Regions from separate parts of the Sphingobacterium sp. JUb20 genome, predicted to be linked through region 1. Evidence: riboswitches for the same ligand, from Rfam matches in the RefSeq annotation. Region 1 holds a riboswitch; each other region holds the start of a gene.
What was found. Region 1 has a riboswitch for thiamine pyrophosphate ahead of thiM (hydroxyethylthiazole kinase). Riboswitches for the same ligand answer to the same signal wherever they lie in the genome.
Positions count from the first base shown of each region.

Region 1 (2,279 bases):
CACCCAATTCTTGGGCCACTTCAAGATTATCATTGATGATTAAAGGAATCCCATATTTGTCAGTGATCTCTTTCAATTGGCGGGCTTTTGCCAAGTAAAGACGTGTCGTTAGCTCTTTTTCTCGAAGCTGTATAATATCTACACCACCAATAATAGCGCGCTCCGCAACATGAAGATAATTTATTCCACGACAATCCTGCTCTGAAATCACAAGATATAACTGATAAGGAAAAGAAGTATCGAAATCCATTATATGCTAAATTTTAATGTATTCCCAAATTCAGTTTCAGTGATGTTATATAGCTTATCAAGAAGTTTAACCTGCAGACTACCCGGTCCATCACTTTCCTTTTCAGCTAGTTCTCCAGCTACTCCCATGAGAGCCATTGCAGCAGTTACTGCCTCTGTTTTATTGGCGATTACAGCTATAAAGGCTCCAACAATCGCACTTGCAGAACATCCTAACCCGGTTACCTTTGTCATCAAAAGATGTCCATTTTTTAGATGAATCTCCTGACTCCCAGAAATCACAATATCAGTTTCGCCAGAAATACAAACAACGGAACCATATTGTCGATGAAGATCTAATGCGGCTTTAACTGCTTCACCACTTTGAGAAGTACTATCCACTCCTTTCGTCTTTATAAGATTAGATTTGTTTAGTGCAATAATTTCAGATGCATTACCTCTTATGACAGTTGGTTTTTCACGAAGCAATTCTTTTAGAATATGATCGCGATAAGATGTCGCCCCCGCTCCAACAGGATCTAAAATCCAAGGTTTCCCTAATTGAGAAGCAGTATTTGCGGCCAATAACATAGATTCTGACCACACTTCATCTAATGTTCCTATGTTAATAACAAGTGAATCGCTGATAGTGACCATCTCGACTACTTCAGTTTTAGCATGAGCCATAATAGGTGAAGCTCCAACAGCCAATAAGGCATTGGCAGTATTATTCATGACGACAAAATTAGTAATGTTATGTACGAGTGGCGATTGTGCTCTTACTTGTTGGATATGCATCCAAAGTGTTTTCTCCATATTCATTTCATTTAATAAAAGATTGAATGCTTTAGGAAAAAACCACATACAAAACAGCACAGGTGTACTGTATTGCTTTTCCCTACGTCGGTATTAGCCGTGTCAGGTTCAAAGGGACTCTCTCAATTCTTTTTTAGAATACCCCTAAAGCATAACAAAGATATAAAATATAAACATTCATTCCCATCGCATGAACATTGACATTTTGAAATAATAATTATTATGTTGAGTTTATCTATAAAAAATCACATGTCATAATTGTAAAAAAACACAACACATTGATTGTTTTGACATTAAAAACCATTCTGATCACAAAAAATTCCATCAACAGAAAGCAATAAATTACAAAACTGCTGTTACATTAAATAAAAATAATATAGCTGTTGCTCTCGATAATTTTAAATTTAACATCCTAATTTTTACTAGACTTAATTCTAATTTTATCGTATCAAAACAAAAAAAATCGGCTATACTTACCAATTTACATCGTGATGATTCAGTAGATAACTATTTCGGTTCAGAAGCTATTTTCACCAGTTCAGTCAATTATTTCTTTCTTAAACCATCTAATCTTCTGTTATTTGTATTTGAAATTTTAATCATAAAAAAATGGTAAAGCAAGAATTCAAAGCAACAAACAATTTCAATCTATATACAGCCGTATTTGCTTTCGGTTTATTATTTATTTCATGTGGCGGACAAAAACAAGATGGATCGTATGAACAACAGGCTGTTCCTGCTGATTTCATTGAGCTAAAAGAGTCTCCGACTACGATTGTAGAAACTTATCCTGGTACCATAGAGGGAACAGTCAATGTCGATATTAGAGCACAAGTTTCCGGTTACCTAGAAGTGACATATGTGAAGGAAGGACAATATGTACAAAAGGGGCAATCACTTTTTAAAATTAAAAGTGATGTCTTCAATGAGCAGGTGAACAACAGTAAAGCTTCGTTACAGTCAGCACTAGCTGCACAGGCAAATGCACAGATTGAATTAGAAAAAATAAGACCGCTAGTTCAGGGAAAGGTTGTTTCAGACCTGCAGCTAAAAACTGCTCAAGCGCAATATGATGCAGCAAGTGCTCAGGTGGCACAAGCCAAATCAGCAGTAAGCTCTTCACAGTTAAACGCCGCTTTCGCAATTATCAAAGCACCAGTAAGTGGATATATAGGCCGTATTCCGAGTAGGGTCGGAAATTTGGTCACACCCTCTGATGCCAATCCATTGACAAG
Region 1 covers NZ_SLYV01000005.1:176,727-179,005, reverse strand. The annotation lists gene thiE (thiamine phosphate synthase) at 1-250, opposite strand, end outside; gene thiM (hydroxyethylthiazole kinase) at 250-1,044, opposite strand; TPP riboswitch at 1,107-1,200, opposite strand; gene EDF66_RS10170 (efflux RND transporter periplasmic adaptor subunit) at 1,654-2,279, shown strand, end outside.

Region 2 (2,279 bases), on a different contig from region 1:
ATCATCATTAACTTTTACCACTCCATCTTTAATAGGTAAAGATGTAATTGGTAAGATATAGGTAGCGCTAAAATATTTCATTATTATAAAAACTTTAATAGTTACTTAGCATTCAGGTCAACGCAAAGGAACTGTGGTTATTAACGTTAAAATTCGTGCCAAAATTTAGTAAAAAAAATATTACCATTAAAAAAAACAAATTTACACAATTAGTTTAATTATTTAATCGTGATAAAAATCAAAGACTTTTAGATAAATTAACTTATAAGAATGTAACATAAATTTAAACCTTAATAAAAACTCCCTTGTTGCTAAAAATAATTAACATGAGCTAAAAGTTTGAATTTTAGCATATTTTTTGAAGGTAGGGAATAAGTTTAAATTCAGCCAATATATTATCTAAAAACCACAATTTTATTCATTTTTGTAGCGATTCAATGACGTTATGTCAGTGAAGCATCAATAAATCATGGAATTATAAATGGACATCCTTTTAGTTATAAAAAAAAGAAACCGGATCAATACAGCTACTTTAAAATCCGAAAGAAGCTAAAGATAAAGCAACACAACATTCATCATAATACAATCCTATAAACGAAAATCTATTCCACTTATTTTTACGAGCAAAACAAATTGATATTCCAAAACTCAATTCCTCAACATCCATTTTTACATTATATTTTTAGTACAGATTTTATTTAATACCTTCGCATTATCAATAAGGGGTGCCTTGTTCTACGAACACGAATAAAGGCTGAGATTATACCCAACAATACATTTATGTGTTGTGCACCTGATCCAGATAATGCTGGCGGAGGGAAAAGGTTAGTTAAATAAGTGAAAAACTGTTGTAACCCCTAGCAATAGTTTGTTTAACTCAAAATTCAATTAAAAAACATGATTAAAAATTTAATCAGCACAGTGCTATTTCTAGGAATAACATTATCCGTATCAGCTCAAAACGCTTTATCCATCAAAGTCTTAGACAATGAAACAAAAAAATCGTTACAGGGCGCAAGTATCGTTCTGACAAAAAATCAGAGTAAGAATTTAACAACTGATCGAAATGGCACTTCAAAGTTTTCAGGATTACCTGATGGACAATACGCCATAACAATCTCTTACATAGGCTATAGTACAGAAAAGAAGCAGATTGATCTGGTACAAAATACTGATCTTGAAATCTTTCTAAAACCACGTGCTATAAAAACAGAAGAAGTCCTGGTCATGGCAACACGTGCCAAAAACAACTCTTCTACAACCTATAAAAATATTAGCAAACAAGATATCGCTAAAAACAATTTCGGACAAGATATTCCATATCTACTAGATCAAACACCATCTGTCGTCATAGGATCGGACGCAGGAGCAGGTATAGGATATACAAATATGAAAATAAGAGGATCTGATAATGCCCGCATAAATGTAACATTGAATGGAATTCCGTTGAATGACGCGGAAAGTATGGGCTCATTCTTCGTCAATCTTCCCGATTTTGCATCCTCAACCGAGAGTATCCAGATTCAAAGAGGAATTGGAACTTCTACAAACGGGGCGGGATCATTCGGGGCATCACTAAACATACAATCCAATACACTCGAAAAAGAGCCGTACGTAGAATTCAACAACTCTTTCGGCTCCTATAATTCTTGGAAAAATACTTTGAAAGTAGGTTCAGGACTACTAAATAATAAATTTGCCTTTAATGTTCGTCTCTCACGTATTTTGAGCGATGGCTATATCGACCGAGCATCTTCCGATTTAAAGTCTTTTTATGTAGATGGAGGTTATTATAGTGACAAACATATTTTAAAGGCCATTGTATTCTCTGGCAAGGAAAAAACATATCAATCTTGGTACGGAACACCAGAGCCAAGATTAAACAATGATGTAGAGGGGATGAAAGATTATGCCGTCAATGATGGCTATACACAGCTAGAAACAGAAAATCTATTAAATTCTGGTCGCACTTACAACAAATACCTATATAAAAACCAAACAGACAACTACACGCAAACACATCACCAGTTACATTACACCAATTTTATCAATGAAAAACTAATTTTTAATGCGGCACTACATTACACCAGAGGTGCAGGCTATTACGAAGAATTCCGACCTGAAGACGACTTTTCAAAATACAATTTACCACCAGTCATTTCAGGAACCGATACCATCAAACAAACCGATTTGGTAAGGAGAAGATGGTTAGATAATTACTTCTATGGGACTACCTTTTCCTTCAACTATAATCCTTCACAGACAATAAAATTGACATG
Region 2 covers NZ_SLYV01000008.1:152,637-154,915, reverse strand. The annotation lists gene EDF66_RS14785 (amidohydrolase family protein) at 1-81, opposite strand, end outside; TPP riboswitch at 712-837, shown strand; gene EDF66_RS14780 (TonB-dependent receptor) at 898-2,279, shown strand, end outside.
Region 2: linked by a shared signal. The riboswitch ahead of EDF66_RS14780 (TonB-dependent receptor) and the one ahead of thiM (hydroxyethylthiazole kinase) in region 1 are both predicted to bind thiamine pyrophosphate.

Region 3 (2,279 bases), on a different contig from region 1:
CCCATATAAACAATTTTAGGAGTTTATAAATTTATATACCTTTAGCCATCGACAACTTACTTTTAAAAGTCCACCGTATTTTAGAAAAAAAGTATAAAAGAACTGAAAAATATGCATATGACAATTATTAATAATGCGAATTTGAAATACCTCAATCATGATAGATAACATCAAAATCACAGAAACCAAGGTCTTATCAGACAATTGGTACGTCTTGCGAAAGATCACTTACGAATATTTGAAAAAGGACGGCACCATTATGAGTCAAAGCAGGGAAGCATACGACAGAGGAAACGGTGCCACTATTTTACTGTACAACAAAGAACAGAAAACAGTTATCCTTACCCGTCAATTTCGTCTACCTACATTTGTCAATGGAAATGAGAGTGGTATGATGATTGAAGCTTGTGCAGGTTTGTTGGATAAAGATAATGCCGAGGATTGCATCAGAAGAGAAACTGAAGAAGAAACGGGTTATAAAATTACAGATGTACGTAAAATATTTGAAGCTTATATGTCCCCTGGATCTGTCACGGAAATTCTGTATTTCTTTATAGCCGAATATGCTAAAGAAATGAAAGTCAGTGAAGGTGGTGGGCTAGAACAGGAGGAAGAAAATATTGAAGTTTTGGAATTGCCTATAAAAGAAGCGATGCAAATGGTTGATAATGGCGAAATCAAAGATGCCAAAACCATTATGCTGCTTCAATATATTAAACTCCAGCATATTTTATAGTATTTGCCATTGATTCTCCCTGCCCATAACTCCACCTCTGCCAGGGAGAATCATTATTCGCTATACCAGCAGTCCCCATTAATAAAACACTTCACTTCTTAAAGTATATGGTTCTGTCACAAAAAGATGGACAGACTAAAATAAATCTACCTCTTTTCGTTTATTGAGATTTTTTACCTAGTTTAGTGGAAACTTTAGGGGTGTCTGCAAAATTTGCAGGCTGAGATTTTACCCTTAGAACCTGATCCGGATCATACTGGCGTAGGGAAAAGTAGATGTCTTCATTGTGCATATACCGGCACAACTGTGGCCATTCCTAAAGTTTTTTATTTAAAAATTTTAAAAGGAATGGAACTCAAAATTAATCACCAATTACGTTTTTTTGAACAGCCCCCCTCCTCTTTGGAAGGTTTGATGCTTTTGGAATTCCCAGAAAAAAGCAAGGGCATTGCTGTCGCTATTAATAACCAGGTTATACCCAAAACGGCTTGGGCAACAACCAAACTACAGCATCAGGACTCAATTCTAATTATCGCTGCAACACAGGGCGGATAAATCTCTTATACCTATTACTATACCATCATGTTAGAACAAAACATTACCCAGACCCCATTTCCAAATTCAAAAAAAGTCTATATTTCAGGTCAGCTCTATCCTATTCAGGTTGCCATGCGTGAAATTACATTAAGTCCGACCAAACTTAGCAAGGGTGGAATAGAAATCAATCCTCCAGTCACTATTTATGACACTTCTGGTCCGTATACGGATGAACAAGCACAGATTGATATCCGCAAAGGCCTTCCTAGAACTCGTGAAAATTGGATATTGGACAGAAAAGATGTTCAAGTTTTATCACAAATCAGTTCAGATTATGGAAAAGAAAGATTGGCAGACTCGGACCTGGATGAACTCCGTTTTGAATACAGCCATAGACCTAAAAAAGCATTAGCGGGTAAAAATGTAAGTCAACTGCACTATGCAAGAAAAGGAATCATAACTCCAGAGATGGAGTATGTAGCCATTCGCGAAAATCAGCGTATTGAGCAAATCGAAGCAGCAACTAAAGGTATGGATCATCAGCACACCGGTCACAGTTTTGGTGCCCGTACTCCAAAGAAATTAATTACCCCTGAATTTGTAAGAGAAGAAATTGCCGCCGGAAGAGCAATTATTCCAAACAACATTAATCATCCAGAAAGCGAACCGATGATCATCGGTCGCAACTTTTTGGTAAAGATCAACGCTAATATTGGTAATAGTGCCGTTACCTCAAGCATTGAAGAAGAAGTTGATAAAGCTGTCTGGGCATGCCGATGGGGTGCTGATACAATTATGGATCTTTCAACAGGTAAAAATATTCATGAAACACGCGAATGGATCATCCGTAATTCTCCGGTGCCAATTGGTACAGTTCCTATATATCAAGCTTTGGAAAAAGTAAAAGGCGTTGCAGAAGATCTGACATGGGAAATATTCAGAGATACACTAATTGAACAAGCCGAACAAGGGGTTTCTTATTTCACCATCCATGCAGGAGTACTTT
Region 3 covers NZ_SLYV01000010.1:28,832-31,110, forward strand. The annotation lists gene nudK (GDP-mannose pyrophosphatase NudK) at 158-736, shown strand; TPP riboswitch at 923-1,021, shown strand; gene thiS (sulfur carrier protein ThiS) at 1,043-1,291, shown strand; gene thiC (phosphomethylpyrimidine synthase ThiC) at 1,319-2,279, shown strand, end outside.
Region 3: linked by a shared signal. The riboswitch ahead of thiS (sulfur carrier protein ThiS) and the one ahead of thiM (hydroxyethylthiazole kinase) in region 1 are both predicted to bind thiamine pyrophosphate.